DNA from 4 places in the Massilia genomosp. 1 genome. Region 2 is predicted to be linked to each of the others. Evidence: predicted binding sites of a transcription regulator. Region 2 holds the regulator's gene; each other region holds the start of a gene.
The links. Region 2 encodes sigma-54, which starts transcription at its own class of promoters, with help from an activator protein. Its sites were predicted from a motif close to TGGCANGNAANCTGCTTT; they were not measured.
Positions count from the first base shown of each region.

Region 1: the regulator sigma-54 is predicted to act here: its motif matches at 2,186-2,203, upstream of glnA (type I glutamate--ammonia ligase).
Region 3: the regulator sigma-54 is predicted to act here: its motif matches at 2,568-2,585, upstream of F1735_RS24570 (PEP-CTERM sorting domain-containing protein).
Region 4: the regulator sigma-54 is predicted to act here: its motif matches at 2,629-2,646, upstream of F1735_RS03870 (EDSAP-1 family PEP-CTERM protein).

Region 1 covers NZ_WHJF01000064.1:26,691-31,796, reverse strand. The annotation lists gene glnL (nitrogen regulation protein NR(II)) at 1-9, opposite strand, end outside; gene F1735_RS21645 (DUF4124 domain-containing protein) at 6-515, opposite strand; gene glnA (type I glutamate--ammonia ligase) at 710-2,125, opposite strand; gene F1735_RS21635 (rhodanese-like domain-containing protein) at 2,436-2,894, shown strand; gene F1735_RS21630 (sensor histidine kinase) at 2,992-5,106, opposite strand, start outside.
Region 2 covers NZ_WHJF01000015.1:333-5,438, forward strand. The annotation lists gene F1735_RS07870 (tetratricopeptide repeat protein) at 1-1,124, shown strand, start outside; gene F1735_RS07875 (RNA polymerase factor sigma-54) at 1,150-2,622, opposite strand; gene lptB (LPS export ABC transporter ATP-binding protein) at 2,625-3,383, opposite strand; gene lptA (lipopolysaccharide transport periplasmic protein LptA) at 3,380-4,009, opposite strand; gene lptC (LPS export ABC transporter periplasmic protein LptC) at 4,006-4,629, opposite strand; gene F1735_RS07895 (KdsC family phosphatase) at 4,651-5,106, opposite strand, start outside.
Region 3 covers NZ_WHJF01000083.1:8,005-13,110, forward strand. The annotation lists gene F1735_RS36750 (response regulator) at 1-803, opposite strand, end outside; gene F1735_RS24565 (alpha/beta hydrolase) at 971-1,843, shown strand; gene F1735_RS24570 (PEP-CTERM sorting domain-containing protein) at 1,914-2,513, opposite strand; gene F1735_RS24575 (DUF5009 domain-containing protein) at 2,780-3,946, shown strand; gene F1735_RS24580 (glycoside hydrolase family 18 protein) at 3,960-5,106, shown strand, end outside.
Region 4 covers NZ_WHJF01000006.1:93,458-98,563, reverse strand. The annotation lists gene F1735_RS03880 (FAD-binding oxidoreductase) at 1-1,656, opposite strand, end outside; gene F1735_RS03875 (N-acyl amino acid synthase FeeM domain-containing protein) at 1,669-2,409, opposite strand; gene F1735_RS03870 (EDSAP-1 family PEP-CTERM protein) at 2,714-3,634, shown strand; gene F1735_RS03865 (XrtA system polysaccharide chain length determinant) at 3,989-5,106, shown strand, end outside.

The DNA.
Region 1 (5,106 bases), on a different contig from region 2:
CGGGGTCATTTGATGTTCGAGATTTCGCGCCGCAGCGCTTCGATATTCTTTTCGGCGCGCGCGACGTTTTCCGCCATTTGCTTGACCCGCTCTTCGTACTTGGCGTAGTTCTTCTCGTTGCCCTGGCGTTCAGGCTCGCCCTTGTTATATTCGCGTTTGAGTTCGGCCAGCTTCTTCTCTTCGGCGCGCAGTTCCTGATGGAGGATTTCGCGCCGGTCGGCGTCGCGCGCGCGCTGCTCGCTGCCGCCCACCTTCGGAAAATCGGTCGGCGTGGTCACCGGCTTGGCCGGCCCGGTATTCTTGCGCGCGGACGGCGCCGGGATATTGTTCGGCACGTCGAGCTGCTTGCAGCCGCTCTTGGGGTTGTCGGTCAACTCCTTTTTGCCATTGGCGTCGACGCACAAATAGATGTCGGCCCGGGCCAGCGGTTGCACGCCCAGGCCGACGAGCAGCGCCAGCGCCAGTAAAGGCAAGGTCGGCGAGCGCAGCGGGCGGAGCGGGCGAATCCGGGACATCCTCGTTATCATAAGCATCAGCGTTGTTTCACGGAATTCCGTGGAGTAATTAGATTCAACCGAATATACAACATCCAATGAAAAACGCGAGGAAAGCCGTGGCCTTCCTCGCGTTTTTATACCGTAGAGATACGTTTTGATGTCTCTACGGCCACAGGTGCTGCAAGTTGGCAATGCTTGCCAACAAAAAACAATTACAGCGAATAGTACATGTCGAATTCAGCCGGGTGCGTGGTCATGCGCATGCGTTGCACGTCCTGCATTTTGAGTTCGATGTAGGCATCGATCATGCTGTCGCTGAAAACGCCGCCACGGGTCAGGAACTCGCGGTCCTTGTTCAGGTTGTCCAGGGCTTCTTCCAGCGAAGCGCACACGGTCGGGATCAGCGCGTCTTCTTCGGGCGGCAGGTGGTACAGGTCTTTCGACGCCGCTTCGCCCGGATGGATCTTGTTGGCGATACCGTCCAGGCCCGCCATCAACAGCGCGGCGAAGCACAGGTACACGTTCGCCAGCGGATCCGGGAAGCGGGTCTCGATGCGGCGGCCTTTTGGATTGGCCACGTGCGGAATACGGATCGAGGCCGAACGGTTCTTGGCCGAGTAAGCCAGCTTGACCGGCGCTTCGTAGCCAGGCACGAGGCGCTTGTACGAGTTGGTGCCCGGGTTGGTGATCGCGTTCAGTGCCTTGGCGTGCTTGATGATGCCGCCGATGTAGAACAGCGCATCTTCCGACAGGCCCGCATAGCCGTCGCCGGCGAACAGGTTTTTGCCGTCTTTCCAGATCGACTGGTGTACGTGCATGCCCGAGCCGTTGTCGCCAACGATCGGTTTCGGCATGAAGGTGGCGGTCTTGCCATAGCTGTGGGCCACGTTCCAGACCACGTATTTCAGGTTCTGGGTCCAGTCGGCGCGCTCGACCAGGGTCGAGAAGCGGGTGCCGATTTCATTCTGGCCGGCGCCGGCCACTTCGTGGTGATGCACTTCGACCGGGATGCCGAGTTCTTCGAGGATCAGGCACATTTCGGAGCGCATGTCCTGGAACGAATCGACCGGTGGCACCGGGAAGTAGCCGCCCTTGACGGTTGGACGGTGGCCGCTGTTGCCGCCTTCGGTCTTGGCGTCGGTCGCCCAAGACGATTCATCCGAATCGATCTTGACGAAGCAGCCCGACATGTCGATCTTCCAGCGCACGCTGTCGAAGATGAAAAATTCCGGCTCAGGGCCGAAGTAGGCGGTGTCGCCGATGCCGGTCGACTTGAGGTAGGCTTCGGCGCGCTTGGCGATCGAACGCGGATCGCGGTCGTAGCCCTTGCCGTCGGCCGGTTCGATCACGTCGCACTGCATGAACAGCGTGACTTCTTCCATGAACGGGTCGATGTTGGCGGTGTTCGGGTCTGGCATGAGCAGCATGTCGGACGCTTCGATGCCCTTCCAGCCGGCGATCGACGAGCCGTCGAACGCGTGGCCCGATTCAAATTTGTCGAGATCGAAGTGCGATACGGGAACCGTTACGTGCTGCTCTTTGCCGCGCGTATCGGCGAAGCGAAAGTCCACAAAGCGAACGTGCTTCTCTTTAACCATTTCCAAGACTTCTGCGGCCGTCATTGCCATGCGTATCTCTCCTAATATAAATGGGGGGTTGCCGCCCGGGCGGCAAAACTTACAGGAATCATAGCAGAAAGCGTGCCAGCCAGACCACAGAGGCCAAAGGCAATAGCGGCGTTGAAAATGCTGCCAAATGGCACTAAACTCCTGGGTCCCTGTTCGCGGCGTGGCCATCGCGCCTGGCTGCAATCGCACCAAATTAGTGCAAATACTGCCGATTGCACCAGATCGATGCGCCATGCACCGAAAAGGGAAAGATGCCGCGCCATGGTGCGCCGCTCCTATAATAATCGCAAACTTCACCGAGGAATACGCCATGAGTAACGTCGAGACCCTGCTTGCCGCCGCCCGCACCCGCGCGCCGGGCGAACCGTATGCCGGAGCGGTGACGCCGCAGGAAGCCTGGGAACTGCTGCAAAGCGAAGCGCGCGTGCGCCTGGTCGACGTGCGCACCGACGCCGAGCGCGCGTGGGTCGGCAAGGTCGCCATTGCGGCGCAGCAGCACTGCGCGGTGCAGTGGAGCGTGTGGCCGGAAGGCGTGCCCAATCCCGATTTTGTGCAGCAGCTGCAAGCGGTGGCGCAGAAGGATGAAGTGCTGCTGTTTTTATGCCGCTCGGGCGTGCGCTCGCGCCACGCGGCCAGGGTCGCGACCGAGAACGGCTATGCGCACGCCTTCGATATCCTGGAAGGCTTCGAGGGCGATAAGGATGCGGACGGGCACCGCAAGAGCGTGGGGGGATGGTGCAAGGCGGGCTTGCCGTGGATGGGGGCTTGAAGCCCACATAAGTTCATGGCCTGTTTTGGCTGTCGTACTACAGGTCTGTAGCGTGCGCGCGTGCTGGCGCCTTAGACTGACCTGAACGCCCAGGACATCAGTAAGCCATCTTGCCGGGCACCGTCACCGTGATCTCCGTGCCCGCACCCGCTTTGCTGCTGATATCGAGCACCGCGCCGATGCTGCCTGCACGCTCGCGCATGCCGACCAGCCCCCAATGGCCGGGGCGTTGGCCGGTCGCGGCGACAATGTCATCGAGTCCGCGCCCGTTGTCGCGAATGCGCGCAAGGAAAGCACTGGCGCTGTAAGTCAGTTCCAGGTCGATCCGCGTGGCGTCGGCATAGCGTGACGCATTGAACAGCGCTTCGCGCGCGATCGCGTAGACTTCCGCATGCACGTCCGGGCGCAACTTGACCGGCTTGCCATTGACCTGCATCGCGAACGCGTGCGGCCAGTATTCGGCCAGCCCCTGGCCGAACTGGCCCAACGCCTGTTCCAGCACCTCGTCCGACGAGGGCGTGCGCAAGCCCATGATCTGGTCCCGTCCTTCCGCCAGCAATTGCTCCGCAAAATTGAGCGTCTGGTCCAGGCGCGTGCGCTCCTGCGTGCCCTCTTCCACCTTGCGGCTGTGGGCGTCGAAGGACATCAGCAGCGCCTGCACGCTTTGCAGCAAGGTATCGTGCAAGGCGCGCGCGACGCGCGTTCGTTCCGCCAGCCGTTCCTGCAAGCGCTCCTGCATGCGCTGCGTAAGGTAGCCAATGCGCAGGGCATAGGCGGCATACAGCAGCACTACGCCAAGCGCCGCCGCCAGCAGTTTGAACCAGCCGCTTTGCACGAACGTCGGGGGAATCTCGATGTCCACCGTGGCGCCCACGGTATTCCACACATGATCCTCATTCGATCCGATGACCTCGAAGCGATATGTGCCGGGCGCCAGGTTGGTGTAATACGCCTGGCGACGCCCGATCGCTTCCTGCCACGCGCGCTCGAACCCAAGCAGCCGGTAGCGCAGGCGCACCCGCTCGGGAATCGACAAACTCAGTGCGGTGAAGTCGATCTGCAGTGCGCGCGCCCCTTGCGGCAGGGCCGGTACGCGTCCATCGGCAAGCGGGTAACGCACGCCGTCGGCCAGTACACCGGTGATGTGTACCGGCGGCGCCAGCCGGTTGCGCAGGATGTTGGCCGGATCGATGGTGCCCACCGATCCCGTGGTGGCGTACCACAGCACGCCGTCCTGCGCGCGTTTCAGCGACGGCACTGGCCGCAATTGCGGCGCGTGGCCCTGCATGCCGTCCTGCGCATCGAAGCGCTCGAACGCCACCGCGCTGCGCGGGTCCTTCAACCATCCATGCAGGGCGGCGGCGGCGATGCGATACAGGCCGTCCGCGCCGTGCAGCCACAGGTCGCCGCCGGGCTCGCGGACGATGCCCGACACGCCCCGAAACTGCTCGTTGCGCTCGCCGTGCAAGGCGGTGAAGCGCCCATCGCGATACAGCGCAACGCCGTTTTCGCCGCCCGCCCACATGGTTTTACCTTCAGCGCTGAGCGTCAGGATCGTACCCAGTTTCAGCCCCTGTTCCGCGCCAAGCTGGCGTACGGCGCCGTCGCCGACGATGCTGGCCTGGCTGCGCAGATGCCCCATCCAGACATTGCCGTCGGCATCAACCGCCATCGACGTCGTCAAGAGATCGGGCACGCCTCCCGGCTTGATCCACGCCCCCTCGGCCAGCTTGTACACACCTTTGCCAGCCGAGAACGAGACCCACAGCGCGCCATGACGGTCCTGCTGCATGGCGTGTACACGCAATCCCGCCAGTTCGCCCGGAAAAGGGAACGTGGTCAGCACAGCGTCGCGATCGCGCCGCTGCACGCCCTCCATCCCGCCCAGCCAGAGCACGCCGTCAGGAGACGTGTAGCTGGCGGTCAGTTGGCCCGGCACTTCGCGGCTGATGCGCCCTTCGCGGCCGAAACGCCACAGGTCCCCGGCATAGTCGCCTACCCACATCTCGCCCGACGGCCCGCTCACCAGCGCGGGAGACTCCAGTTGCCGGGCGACGTGTACGGTGCGCAGGCGATTCGGGCGCAGCCGGTCCATCCCGCGCTGCGTGCCGATCCAGAGATTGCCTTCCCGGTCTTCGAACCGTGTGCTTGGGAGCGGGCCGCTGATGCCGTTTTCCTTCGACAGGCGCTGCTCCGGCAGGTTCGGGGCCAG
Region 2 (5,106 bases):
AGGGCGAACGCTATCTGACCGTACAGGACGCGAAGGAAACCACGATTCTCGACCTGGTGACGCGGCGCCGCTACCAGATCGACCAGGCAAGCCGCAGCTATGTAAGGTATTCGATGTTCGACACCATTGGCTATCGCCTGCTCGCCATCAGAAAGAAGGGCAGCTTCACGCCGGCCTACGGTTTGATCGAGCTGGAAAACAATCTGTCGCTCGAGGAGGGGGCGCGTACGCTGACCGAGTCGAGCGAAGGCGGCGCCACGGTTTTGGCAGTGAACGGCATTCGCATGGCCAGTCTCGGCCCGGGCGGTACCAGCGTCAGCGCCGCCGACGCGGCCATGTTCGCACGCGTCCTGCGCAATTTCGGCGCCCATCCGCGCGTGCTGACGCGCCTCTCCGCCCAGCAACGCCTGCCGGCCAGCCTGGTCACGTACCACAAGCAGATCGAGGGCTACAGCGAAACGCGTACCTATACGGTCAGCGCCGTCAAGCAAGGCGCGCCGGCCGCTTACAGTCTGGCCGCCTACAAGCCGCGTGCGCCGCAGGGCGACGAGATCGACAAGGTGCTCGACGCGGCCCCGCCGACGGCTGCGGCCAGGCAGGCGGCCGAGCGCGAAATCGCGCAGGCGCACGCAGATAATCGGCCGCTGGACGCCGTGCTGGGCTTGAACGAATGGATATTCTCGGGGGGCGCTTCGATCACGCGCACGCCAGAGCAGCGCGCGCTGGGGAAGGCCAACCCGGAGGTGATCCGGCTCGATGCCGTCATGGACGACAAGAAGACCACGGCGGAACTGGAAGCGGCCAACGTCACGCTGCAGGACCTGCGCAAGCACACCACGCGCAAGCAACATGTCCTGATGCTGTTTGAAGCCGATAACCTCAAAGAGTTGGGCAGGTACCGCGAAGCGGCTGCGTTGTACGCCAAGGCGCTGCAGGCCAATCCGGCAATGGCGTCAGCCTACGGCGGCATGGCAATGGCGCTTTACAGGAGCGAAGATACACAGCGCGCCTGGCGCAGCTGGGATGCGGGACGGCGCATCTCGGGCGGCGGGGAATTCGACTTCTTCGGCAACGTCGAGCAACTGGAAAAGTCGCTCTTGCGCGACTACCCGGAGTTCCTGTAAGCGCTGCGCACACCTGCCCGCCCGGTCACAGGCACTTGCGCAGGGCGACCGGCGGAATCTTGAGCGCTTCGCGGTACTTGGCAACCGTGCGGCGCGCAATCACCATGCCCTGCTCGCCCAGCATGTCGGCGATCTTGCTGTCCGACAGGGGGCTCTTCGGATCTTCGGCGCTGGTCAGCTGCACGATCAGCGCCCGGATCGCCGTCGATGACGCTTCGCCGCCCGCTTCGGTGGCCACGTGGCTGCCGAAAAAATACTTCAGCTCGAACATGCCGTGCGGCGTCATCATGTACTTTTGCGTGGTCACGCGCGAGATCGTGCTTTCGTGCAGGCCAAGCGTGTCGGCGATTTCGCGCAGCACCAGCGGGCGCATCGCCACCGCGCCGTGCGAAAAGAAATTGCGCTGGCGTTCGACGATCGCTTCGGCCACCCGCAAGATGGTGTCGAAGCGCTGGCGCATGTTCTTGATCAGCCATTTGGCTTCCTGCAGCTGCGCGCCCATCTGCCCTTCGCCCTTGCCCTGCTTGAGCAGCGCGGCGTACATGCTGTTTACGCGCAGGCGCGGCATCACGTCGTTATTGAGCATCACCGACCAGCCGTTTTTTGCCTTGCGCACGATCACGTCCGGCACCACGTAGTCCGACACGTCGGACGCGAACTCCGCGCCCGGATGCGGATTGCACTGGCGGATCACGGTCTGCGCCTCGCGCAAGTCTTCATCGTCGCAGTCGAGCGCTTTTTTCAGCTTGTTGAATTCGCGCTGGGCGAACCAGGTCAGGTGGTTTTCGACGATGGTCAGCGCCATGCGCCGCGTCACCATCGGCACGCCGGGCATGCGCCGGATCTGCAGCGCCAGGCATTCGGACGCATTGCGCGCGCATACGCCGCTCGGATCGAAACTTTGCAGCAGCGCCAGCACGGTGCGCAGTTCCTCGATCTCGATCTCCAGCTCGGGCGGCATGCGCTCGTGGATCTCTTCGAGCGACTCGGTCAGGTAGCCGTTGTCGTCGATGGCGTCGACGATCAGTTCGACCAGCGCCCGGTCGCGCGCTTCGAGCACGGTCACGCGCATCTGCTCCATCAGGTGCTCGCGCAAGGTGATGCTCGATGCTTCGAGCTGCGGGCGCGAATCCTCGTCGTCGGGCGTCTTGGCGCGACCGAGGTCGCCCCACTCGCCATCGTTGTCATTGCTGGCCGGGCTGTCCGCTTCGCCGCCTTCGAAGGTCTCGCCTTCGCTTGGCGCCGGCGCATCCTGCGCACCCGGCTCGGGCGGCGCTTCGGTCGGCGTCGAGGTGCTGCTGATGGCGCCATCGCCCAACAGGCGCACCGAATGATCGAGCGGATCGTCGAGTCGTTCGAGCAGCGGATTGTCGCTCAACAGCTGTTCCAGTTCCTGGTGCAGTTCCAGGGTCGACAACTGCAGCAGCCGGATCGACTGCTGCAACTGGGGCGTGAGCGCGAGGTGCTGGGAAGTGCGTAGTTGAAGGGACTGTTTCATGCCTACATCCGGAAGTGTTCGCCCAGGTAGACCCGACGCACGGATTCATCCGCGATGATATCGTCGGGACGACCGGAGGCGAGCACCGCACCCTGGTTGATGATGTAGGCGCGGTCGCAGATACCCAGCGTTTCGCGCACGTTATGGTCGGTGATCAAAACGCCGATGCCGCGCTGCTTGAGGAAGCGCACGATGCGCTGGATCTCGATGACGGCGATCGGATCGACCCCGGCGAACGGTTCGTCGAGCAGCACGAAGCGCGGGTTGGTCGCCAGCGCGCGCGCGATCTCGACCCGGCGCCGCTCGCCGCCGGAGAGCGACATGGCCTGGTTCTCGCGCAGTTTTTCGATCTGCAGGTCGGCCAGCAGGGTATCTAAGCGTTCGTTGATCTGCGCCTTGGTGAGCGACTTGCCGTCGACCTTTTGCAGCTCCAGCACGGCGCGGATGTTTTCTTCCACGGTCAGCTTGCGGAACACCGACGCTTCCTGCGGCAGGTACGACAGGCCGAGCGCGGCGCGCCGGTGAATCGGCAGGCTCGAAATATCGACCCCGCTGATATCGATCGTGCCCGCGTCCGACGGCACCAGGCCGACGATCATGTAGAACGAGGTGGTCTTGCCGGCGCCATTCGGGCCGAGCAGGCCGACCACTTCGCCGCAGTCGACCTGCAACGAGACGTCGCGCACGACCAGGCGCTTGCCGTAGCTTTTCTGCAGGCCGCGCACGATCAGCGTGCTGCCGCAATTTTTCGGTTCGATCATGGATTTCCCGCAGCTGGCGTGGTGGTCGGCGCGGGCGCCGGCGTTGGTGCGGGCGTCACCGCCGGCGCGCTGGACGCCGGCGTGGCCGGCGCGGCGCGCGGCTTGCGCGGGGCGATGATCATGGTGCCGCGCCCCTGGCCCGGCTTGTTGGCGCCGCTGGCGTCATTACGCGCCACGAACACCTCTTTGCGGCTGTCGTAGGAAATGAATTCGCTTTCGATTTCGTTGGTCGGTTTCTGGCCCTCGAGCTGGCGGATTTTGGCGTTCGAGAACAGCTTCATCATGTCGTTGCGTTCATCGTATTCGATGCGCTGGGCCTGGCCTTCGATCCACAGGTCGGGGCCGCCGTCGCGCTTCTGGCGGAACGTGGCAGCCTTGCCGGCGCTGGCGGTCAGGGTCACGAACATGTCGCCTTCGGGCGTCTCCTTGATGACGGCGCGGTCCGACTTGAGAATCAGCGTGCCCTTGGTGACGACCACGTTCCCGGTCAGGATCGTCACCTGGGTCACTTCATTGGTCTCCAGGGAATCGTAGGTGATCACCGCCTGCTTGGCGGAATCGGCCTTTTCGGCGGACGCGGTGGCCGCGGCCAGGCCGAGCAGGGCGATGGCTAGGAATTTTTTCATTGTGGTTTACCTGTGATGGTTGGCGCTGCGCGCGCCGCTTTCGGTGGATACACGATCTGCCCGCGGCTGGCGAACTTGAGCTCGCGCGTTGCGTTGTTCGCTTCCATGCCGGTTCCCCTGATGGTGGAATTGCCCAGCGTGACCTGGACCGGCTGGTCGGACGTCATGCGGTCTTCGTCGGTAAAGACGGTCAGTGCTTCGGTCTTGAGCTGCATCGCGCGGTTGTTGGGCGACTCCGGCCGCACCACCTTGACGTCGCCCATCAGGTCGGCCTGGTTCTGGGCGTGGCGGATGCGCGCGCGCTGCGAGGTGATGGTGGTGAGCGGCTGGCCGGGCGCGACGCCCTGCAGCACCGGCAGCTCGACATCGGACGAATCGTCGATCGGGCGGTGCGTGAGCTTGGCGCCGGACACCAGGTAGCGCGGCTTGCCCTCGGGTGTCATGCGCACGAAGCTGAATTGTTCGACGATGTAGTCGGGTTCATTCTTGAAGGTGTTCGGATCGACCGTGGCGTCGGCGTTCTGCGCCAGCTGGACCAGCCAGAAAGTGCCGAAGGCGAAGAAGGTCCCGACCACCATGATCGCGGTCAGGCGCCAGCGGTGTGCGGTGCGCTTATGCATGGTGGTCTCCTGTGGCGTGCATCAGGCGAAGTACGGCGCCAGCGCCGCGTCGTAGGTGCCTTGCGCGCGCATGACCAGGTCGCACACTTCGCGCACCGCGCCACGCCCGCCGCCGGCCTTGGTGACGTAATGGGCGCGGTACTGCACTTCCGGATGCCCGGTCGGCACGGTGACGGCAAAGCCGACCTGCAGCAGCAGCGGCAGGTCGATCACGTCGTCGCCGATGTAGCCGCATTGCGCGGCGCTGACGCCGGTCGCTTCCAGCAGTTTGGCAAAGGCCACGCGCTTGTCGTGGATGCCCTGGTGGACGTGCATGATGCCCAGGTCGGCCGCGCGCCGCACCACGATCGGCGACTGGCGCGCGCTGATGATGGCGGTGGCCACGCCGCTCTTTTGCAGCAGCTGGATGCCCAGGCCGTCGAGCACATTGAAGGTCTTGGTCGCTTCGCCATCGGGGCCGTAGGTCAGGCTGCCGTC
Region 3 (5,106 bases), on a different contig from region 2:
GCGCTGCTGACGGCCGCCAGGCGCATATTGTCGGCGATCGAGGCTTCGTAGCTGTCGCGCATGGCGGCAAAGCCGGCCGCGCCGGCGGAGACGGCCACCAGCGCCACCACCGCGATGGCGCGCGCGGTGATGCGTTTTTCATTGTCCGGGATGGCGGAGCGCACGGTGACGCTGTTTCTCAGCGACCATAAACCGAGGCCCAGCACGCTCATGCCGACCGCGGTCGGAGTGACCATGGCGTTGTAGGCGGCCAGCCGGTACAGCACTTCGAGCTTGAGGAAGTAGCCGGCCAGGGCCGCCAGGCCGATCCCGGTCACGGCCGCCGCACAACAGGTCAGCAAGCCGCGCAGGCGGGCGCCGCGCCGCGGCAGGCGGATCAGGCGCAGGGCGATCCCGGCCAGCAGGAAGCCGAGGCAGGTGTTGGGCGCCATCCGGCCCGGGTGCGGGATGCTGGCGGTGGGCGCGGTGGGCACGCGCACGAAGTCGATCCCCAGGCTCAGGCCGCTAATGTGCTCGACCAGCACCAGCGCCGGCAAGACCAGCAGCAGCCAGGAGCACAGGCGCCACAGCGCCGTGCGCCAGGCGCTCGCGTGCGCATTCGCGTTCGTGCGCGGCAGGGCCAGGCAGCAACACACGCCGGCGGCGATGAACAGCACGGGACTGTTGATGCCCATCTGGGCCGAACCGGGGATCAGGGTGGCGATCGTGGCGCTGTTGAAGATCCAGCGCACGGCGACCAGCGTGCCGAGCAGGCCGATGAACAGGCCGGCGCTTTGTTCAGCCGAGAAGGCGGATTTTTTCATGGGGTAGCCAAGGTTCGGACCGGATAAAGATTACCACATGCAAATGCGCGCAGGCATCCGACAAGATCGTTGTATTCCAGCCACGACTATTGATGAGATCGTACTGATGAGCTTGCGCGCCGCCCCGGCGCCGGACGGCGACGCCCGAACCGGTTAAACTAATGCCTATGAACAATTCTAGAAAAGTCGCCGGCGTGGCCGGCCTCGTCAGCATGGTCTGGGTCGGGGTGACCGCGGCCATCGCCGCCAACCAGCGCCGCCTGGTTTTCAACCCGACCATCAAGCCCGAAGTCGACAATCCGCGCTCAAGCGGCCACCGCACCCGTGCCATCGTGCTGCGCGCGCGCGACGGTACCAAGCTGTCGGGCTGGCTGATGACGCCCCAGATTCCGGGGCCGCATCCGGCGGTGGTGTATTTTGGCGGGCGCTCGGAAGAAGTGTCGTGGGTGGTGCGCGACGCCGGCAAGCTGTTTCCCGGCATGGCGGTGCTGGCCGTGAATTACCGCGGCTACGGCAATTCGCACGGCGAGCCGGCCGAAGCCCATATGGTCGAAGACGGCCGCCTGCTGTTCGACTGGCTGGCCGAACGCCCCCACGTCGATCCGCAAAGGGTGGCGGTGGTCGGGCGCAGCCTCGGTTCCGGGGTGGCGGTGCAGGTGGCGCTGGAGCGCCCGGTCCATTCGCTGGTCCTGATCACGCCCTACGATTCGATCCTGGCCATTGCCAAGCGCAAGTTCCGCGCGGTGCCGGTTCACTACGTGCTGCGCCACCGTTTCGAGTCGGTCAAGTACGCCTCGGCGCTGACCGCGCCCACCTATGTGCTGCGCGCCGCCTTCGACGATATCGTGCCGCATTCGCACACCGACCTGCTGGTGGCCAAGCTCGGCAAGCTGCACCTGGACGAAACCGTGCCCGATTCGGACCACATGAATATTCCCTACCTGGCGGCGACCCAGGAGCGCATCGCGGCGTTCCTGAGTACCCGCTTCGCCCTGCCGCTGGCCGATACCGTGGTGGCCGCCGCCCTGCCGGCGCAGTAAAGCCAGTCCGGTTCGCCAGGGGCCATCCTGGCCAACCCTGGAAGCGCCGTTTGCCGACGCTGCAAGCGCCTCAGCGGCGGCGCGCCAGGGCCAGTCCCAGCAGGGCCGTGCCGAGCAGGGCCAGGCTGCCCGGTTCCGGCACCTGGCCCGGCGGCGCGGCACGTTCGAAGCGCAGCTTGTCGAGCGCCAGCGCCCCATTGATCACAGGAATGGTGTGAAACACCACCCGGTCGAAGCCGGACAGGAATTCGATGCCGATGAAAGAACCGCCCTTGCCGTCGCCGCTGGTGTCGAAGAAATGGCTGCCGACCAGGGTATTGCCGAGGTAGGCATCGATGAAGGTGTCGTCTTCCGGATTGGTGCTGGCGTCCGCGCCAAGCCGGGTGATCACCGATGAAAACGTGATCGTGCCGTCGATCTGGGGCGCGCCCTCGACGTATTTGAGGGCGACGAAGCTTTTCGGCGCCGGCGACGTGGCGAAAATGGCCAGGTCGAAATTGGTGAAACTGAGGCCGAGCGCCGCATACTGCTTGCCGATCGGGCCGGCGACGGCGTTCTCGAAGTCGATCACGGTCGGGGCGCTAAAGCCGCCCGCGCCGATTACGCCGGCCTGGGCCGTCCCGACCACCGCGGCCGCCATGCAAGCGAGCATCTTCATTTTTCCAAGCATAGTGTCTCCATTTTTTTGATTTTGCGCAAAGCCGATGACGCTTGTGGCAATGCTTGAGCAATTTCCGTACCCGAAACAACAAGGACATCAATTCAGCCACTTAGCGCGGCCGGTACCGGTTTGACAAGCTAGACTGTAAAGAAAATCGACACGGATAGTGTTATAATCTTAACTTCCAGCAAGGCTCTTGGCCTCGTCCGCGGGAAATGTTACTGTCTGCCGACGTCGATGACTTTCCGTTACCGTTACCATTACCGCCACCGCCCATGTCCCTCGCCTTCAACGACTTGCCCCGGCAACGCATCCTGTCGGTCGACGCCTTTCGCGGCCTCACCTTCGTGCTCATGCTGTTCGTCAATTTCCTGGCCGGTGCGCGCGGCGTGCCGGCCTGGCTGCTGCACGTCGATCGCGGCGCCGACGGCATGGGCCTGGCCGACATCGTGTTCCCCGCCTTCCTGTTCGCGGTCGGCATGTCGATTCCCTTCGGCGTACACAGCCGCCTCGCGCGCGGCGACGGCCCGGGCCGGGTGTTCGGGCACAGCGCCTGGCGCGCGCTGGCCCTGATCGTGATGGGCGTGTTCATGGTCAACGCCGAGTCGGGCTACAGCGAAGCGGCCATGCGCATGCCGATCGCGGCCTGGTCGCTGGCCTTCTACGCGGCGGTGCTGCTGGTGTGGGGCGTGTACCGGTTCGACAGCGCCCTGCTCAATGGCTGCCTGCGCGGCGCCGGCGTGGCCCTGCTGGCCGCCCTGGCGCTGCTCTGGCGCGGCGAGCACGGCGCCATGATGACGCCGCAGTGGTGGGGCATTCTCGGCCTGATCGGCTGGGCTTACCTGGCCGTCGCGCTGCTGTACCAGGCGGGGCGCGGACATCTGCCCCTGCTGCTGGGCGCCATCCCCGCCGGCGTGGCGCTGTACATGATCAGCAACAGAACCGGCGCCGCCACGGCCCTGTCCGGGCACGCCATCCACAGCGTGATCGTGCTGGCCGGACTGGCATGCGCGCTGCTGTTCTTCGACGGCCAGCGCGGGGCGCCCCAGCGCATGCGCCAAGCGGCCGCTTTCGCGCTGGCGCTGGCGCTGGCCGGGTGGGTGCTGCACCAGTGGTACCCGGTGTCCAAGATCGGCGCCACGCCGCCCTGGGCCTTGTATTGCGGCGCGCTGTGCGTGGCCGTGTTCGCGCTGCTGTACTGGCTGGTCGAGGTGCGGGCCGCGCGCCGCTGGACCATGCTGGTGGAGCCGGCCGCGACCAGCCCGCTGCTCACCTACCTGCTGCCGTTCGCCATCGGCGCCGTCATCAGCCTGGCCGGCGCGCACTTCCGCCCGGCGCTGCTCGAGGGCGGCGCGGGACTGTTGGCCGGGGCCGTCTTTACGGCCACAATCGTGCTGGTGGTTGCACGCCTGAACATACATAATTGCAAGCTCAAGATTTAAGCAAGGAGAACAGATGTTGAACACAACCTGCATGACCAACCTGGCCTGCGCCTTCGCGCTGGCCGGCGCGACGACGGCCGCGATGGCGGCCCCGGCGCGCTCCGCCGCCCCGGTCGAAGTCGGCTCGTACTACACCGCCTGGAGCACCGAGAGCGGTTTTCGCCTGAAACAGCTCGACCAGGCCGGCGTGGCGGAACGCTTCACGTTCCTGAACTACGCCTTCGCCAATCTGTACAAGATGCCGGACAATACCTACCGCTGCGACAGCGGGCGCGACATCAAGGATGCGGCCGACGGCGGCGGCATGCGCGCCACGCTCGACTACGCCCGTCCGTTCACGGCGGCCGAATCGGTCGACGGCACGGCCGATACCGCTTCCCAGCCGCTGGCGGGCAATTTCAACCAGCTGCGCCAGCTCAAGGCCAAGCACCCGAAGCTGAAGGTCATGCTGGCCATCGGCGGGGCCGAATGGTCGCGCTGGTTCTCGGCCGGCGCCGCCACCGAACCGCTGCGGCGCGCGCTGGTGTCATCCTGCATCGACCTGTACATCAAGGGCGACCTGCCGGTCCTGAACGGGCATGGCGGCAAGGGCGCGGCGGCCGGGCTGTTCGACGGCTTCGATATCGACTGGGAGTATCCGGGCGTGCCGCTGATGGCGTACAACACCATCAGCCCCTCGGACAAGCAGAATTTCACCTTGCTGCTGGCGGAATTTCGCAGCCAGCTCGACGCGCTGGGCAAGAAGCAACGCAAGAAATACTACCTGACGGCGGCCGTCAACAGCGGCGCCAAGACCACCGACGCCACCGAGCCGGGCAAGTACAGCAAGTCGCTCGACTGGATCAACCTGATGACCTACGACTTCCACGGCAGCTGGACCAGGCAAGGCCCGACCGGCTTTCACTCGAACCTGTACCCCGATCCGGGCAGCCCCGACACCGACAAGCAGAGCGTGCATACCGGAGTCGAGCGCTTCCTGAAAGCCGGCGTGCCGGCCAAGAAACTGGTCATCGGCGTGCCGTTCTACGCGCGCGGCTGGACCGGCGTGGCGGCGGCGCGCTACGGCTTGTACCAGAGCGCGACGGGGCCGGCCAAGGGCTTCGAGGAAGGCACCGAGCGCTATTCGACCATCGCCGCGCGCAAGGCGCCCAAGTTCTACC
Region 4 (5,106 bases), on a different contig from region 2:
CTGATAACGTCCGGGCGCGATGATCCCGGCCGGGTCGAGTGCTTTCTTGATCCGCGCCACTGTCTCCCAATACACATCGCCATGCGGATCGAGCTGCCCCATCGACTGATTGCCGACCCGATAAGGAATATAGCCAGCGTTCATCACGCTGTCGAAGACCGCCTGATAGCACTTTTTCGCACGTATCACTTCATCCGCATCCTCCTTGTCGTAGGCAATTGTCAGCACCGCACCGAGCGCGCGTTCGTTGATCATGCTAAACGTCACAAACAAATCGAAACCGTGCGCGGCGAACAACGGTTCGACCAGCGCATGCAACTCCAGCACGTCGGCGCCGCGCATCGGCAGCACCGGCGAGATCCACAACATGCCGCAGTTGTCCTGCGCCGGATCGGCCCGCAGCGGAAAGCCGGCCGGCAACGCTGCGCGCCGTCGCCAGTAGGCGCCCGCGAGAAAGCGTCCGTTCGGTTTGCCCCGGTTCATCGCGAGCAGCGCTTCGCCCAGCCCAAGCTGCGCGCGCAGGCGCTGTCCGGCGCGCGACGAACCGAGCACACGGGCCAACACGCCTCCCCAGCGTAGCTTGCGCTCGCTCAAGAACGCGGTCTGCGCGCGCGTGCCGCGCAAGGCCTTCTTGACCTCCGCGCGCGCCGCCGCCACCTGCGCGACGCTGCCATACAGCGCGCCCGATACGGTCCAGGCGCCAATCGCCGCCGCCTCGCGCATGACGCCACGTACCGCCGGCGGCAGGCAGGACTGGCCGGGCGCCAGCGAACGCGGAAACACCCGCCCGCCGGAAATCACGCGCAAGTCATTGCCAATATGGACAATGCTGCGCAAGGTACCGTTCATGCGCAACGGCCGCAGCGCATCGACCACCGCCGCGATGTCTGCATGATCAGACACCGTACACAGAAAATGGTTCACGCATGCGGCGGCGGGCACCAGCCAGATGCCGATCCGCGTGACGATGCCGAAGTTCGACTGGGTGAACATGCCATCGATGAACGGCCCCACGCCGTAGGGAAACAGGTGGGTCGCGCGGGCGTGCGGATAGTGGCCGAAGCCGGTGTCGAGCACGTCGCCGCTGGCCAGCACGACGCGCATGCCGGAAACATGCTGCAGCCGGTTGCCGTACGGCGAGTGACCGAAACCTCGTTCCAGGATGTTGCCCATGAAGCTGGTATCGGGACCGGCGCCGGTGCAATCGATCCACCAGTCCAGTTTTTCGGCCAGTAAATAATCCGACAACTGCTGCTGGGTCACGCCCGGCTCGATCACGGCGTAGCCCAGCTCGGCGTCGACGGTGACGATCCGGTTCATCCGGCCCAGGTCGACGATCAGTTGCGCCTCGCCCACCGCGCAGGCGTCGCCATAGCCCCAGTTACGCCCGGTACTGAGCGGATACAGCGGCAAGCCCAGCTCGGCTCCCAGGCGCACCACGGCCACCACCTCGGCCTGGGTGGCGGGCGCCACCACCGCCAGCGGCGTGGTGGCGCGCGCGGCGGTGCTGCAACTGTAGCGCCTGAGCGCGTCGAGCTCGGCGCTCGCATGGTCCGCTCCGACGATCGCGCGCAGCGCCGCCAGCACCCGGTCCTGCCCGACCGTGGCCCCAATCAGCCCCGTTTGTCGGAATTTCTGTTCATCGAAAATGTGCATCGCGCCCCCGTCTCAGTGATGCCCGCCGTTCAGGCGCGCGGTGATGCCCGGCTCGTCCCACACCGGAAAAAAGTAGGGGTAGAAAGAGCGCTCGTCGCCATGCTGCTCCATCAGCCCGCCCCATTTGCGGATCTGCGCGCCCATGTCTTCCAGCGGCAGGCGCAGCAGAACGGCCGGGGCACCGACCCGGCTGCACGGGCGCTCGTCGCCGAAGTCGCTGAAACCGAGCATGCGCTTATAGAACATCACGTGGCGGGGATTGACTTCGATCACGTAATCACTGAATCCGTGCAGCTTGTGCGAATACAAATACGAGATATGGATCAGCGCGGCGAACACGCGCTTGGTGACGCCCTTGTCGATCGCCAGGCGCGACGGCTCGCACAAGCGCCGGTCCTGGCTGCGCAGCGCGTCGAGCTTGTCGCGAAAATTGTCATCGGCCGGCAGCCCGAATGCGCTGTCGAGGCACAGGCTCATGGTGCCGACCAGTACCCCGCCGGTCTCGGCATACAGGGTCACCTTGTTCGGATCGTGCTGCAGGCTGGGCTCGAAGGCATAGCCACGCCAGCCGTACATCTTGCGGATCAGCAGGCTGGCAGCCTCGCGCCGTCCGGCCGAATTGGCCAGGCGGATATGGAAAACCTGTAGCTGCTGCCCGGTATCGGGCGCCGCCGACGGCGCCTCGCTCGGTTCCGGCACGCGTAAGCCCGCCGGCATCTCGAAGGTTGCAATCGGTAGATCGTCTTGAAACATGGCTATCTTCCTTCCACGTGATCGCACGGTCCGCCTGCCGGTCCGCGCGCAAAGTTGTGTAGGTCAGACAGGGCCATCAGTAAGGAAGTTCACGCTGTGCGCCGAGACATTGTTCTGCAACAAACATGGACAGTCGAGAAATTTTGCATCCTGCCGGGAAACAAGAATAACTGCGCAGCCGTATTTCACAAGCCATTGATAACAAAAGAAAAAGTGAGCTGGCACGCTTGCTGCATAGATGGTTGGCACGGCGGCGCCGCAAGCTGTCGACGCTTCCCCACCTGATCCCACCGGAGAGTCAATTATGAAACTAGTCCCGACATCCCTGATGAAACATGCGGCGATTGCCGGTCTCTGCCTGGCCGCAATGAACGGCGCGCGCGCCGATGCATTCGCCCAGTCCGTCCTCCTGATCGACAATTTCCGCCTGCTTCATTCCAGCGGTGACGCCTTTAAATCGACGGATTTCACCACGTTCTTCGACAACGTCAGTGTCACCTCCACCGCTTCTCTCAACGGCGTGAGCTCCACCGCGACGATCGACGGCAGCACGCCCGACCTGGCGCACCAGTTCGTCGGCCTGCCCACGTCGCCGCGCGCCGAAAACGACTTTGCCCACTATTCCGCACTGCCAAGCGTGCCCGGCACCTTCGGCTATGCCGACCAGAACATGACCGGCAACGCCGTGACCATCGGTTCGCGCGCGGCCGGGGCACGCGTCGAGACGCGCGGTGAGGCTTCCCTGGGCAGCGACGGCCACGCCGGCGGCAGGTCCGACGTCGGTACCCAGACCTTATTCCAATTCACTCTCGGCACGAGCGACAGCATGTCCATCTCCTTCGACGCCAAGCCGATGACGCAGGCCTATGCCAGCATCGGCAGCGGGAGTGAGACCAACGCCATCGCCCGCCTGGATTGGAGCATCAATATCAAGAATGCGACAACCGGCGAAATGATGCTCAACTACACACCGGGCCAACTCAACGGCGATGGCTCGACCAGCCGCAATGGCCACGCCTTTGGCACCTCGACCTACGACCCGGGCTGGCTGACATTTTCGGCCAGATCGCTCCAACTCAACGCCAATGAAATGTATCAGCTGACCATCAACCAGTCCACGTATGCCAACGCCATGCAGAAGACGGCGGTGCCGGAACCGGGCAGCCTGGCGCTTTTCGGCCTCGGCCTGCTGGGGATGTCGCTGATGACGCGGCGCCGCAAATAGGCCGGCCATGCAGACAAGAAGAACAAGGCGGCCACGCTGTTGGCGGCCATTCCAGGGCTCGCAGCCGGTGCTGCGCGGTCGGCGCCGGCTGGGGATGCGGGCGTCGGACCGCCCCGCCGGGCCCTGATGCACGGCTCGCTGTCAGCCGGCATTTTTCCGGTCAGGAGCGCGCCTGACCGGGCAATTTTTTTGGCAGGGGCAGGCCGCGGACGCATGCTCTTTTTACGCTTGACGCGAATCAACGCGCCCGTGATCAGCGGAAACTTACAGTTTCCACGGACATATAATCGAACGAGTAGTGAAGCTGGCAGTGTCGCTTCCCATCGCCGCCCGACTTACGGAGACCCACACGATATGGAGGACTTCATCAGCCAGTTGCTGCTGCATGTGCGAGGCATCTGGAAATATCGCTGGCTCGCCCTCGGCACCATGTGGGTCGTGGCATCGCTGGGCTGGGTGGTGGTGCTGCGCCTGCCGAACGACTACCAGAGTTCGGCCCGCGTGTTTGTCGATACCCAGAGCATCCTCAAGCCGCTCATGGCCAGCATGACCAGCATGCCGAACGTGCAGCAACAAGTATCGATCATGAGCCGCACCCTGCTCAGCCGGCCGAACCTGGAGCGCGTGTTGCGCATGGTCGACCTCGATGTGGATGCCACCACGCCGCGCCAGCGCGAGCACCAGATCGACGAACTGGCCACGCGGCTGAAAATTTCCGGCACCACCACCAACGATATCTATTCGATCACCTACGGCGGCGACAATCCCAAGCAGGTGCATGACGTGGTGCAAGCCTTGCTGACCATCTTTTTGGAAGGCAGCTTCAAGGGCAAGAAAGCCGATTCCCAGTACGCCATCCGCTTCATCGACGAGCAGATCAAAAGCTACGAGCAACGCCTGGTGGCGGCCGAAAACACGGTCAAGGAATTCAAGCTGCGCAACAGCGCGCTGTTGCCGCGCCAGGGCGTCGATTACAGCGCCCAACTGGCCATCGCCAGCGACGCCCTCAGCACCGCGCGCATCGACCTGCTCGAAGCCGAACAGGCGCGCATTGCGATCCAGGCGCGCATCAACGGCGACCCGCTGCCGGCCGGAGCCGATCCGCGTCCGCGCGCCATCGTCAATCCCGACATCGACGCCCGCATCGCCGCCATCAACAAGAACCTCGACACCCTGCGCCTGCAATACACCGACCTGCACCCGGACGTGGTCAGCGCGCGCCGCCTGCTGGCCCAGCTCGAAGCGCGCAAGATCGAGGAAAGCAAGCTGGCCCAGCGCGATGGCGACCCCGGCCGTTTTTACAGTCCCATGCTGCAGCAGCTCAAGGTGGCCCTGACCGAGGCCGACGCCAAGGTGGCGGCGATGCGGGTGCGGGTACATGAATACAGCGTGCGCCACGAGCGCCTGCGCGAACAGAGCAATGCCGTGCCGGAAGTCGAATCGCAACTGGCCCAGCTCAACCGCGACTATGA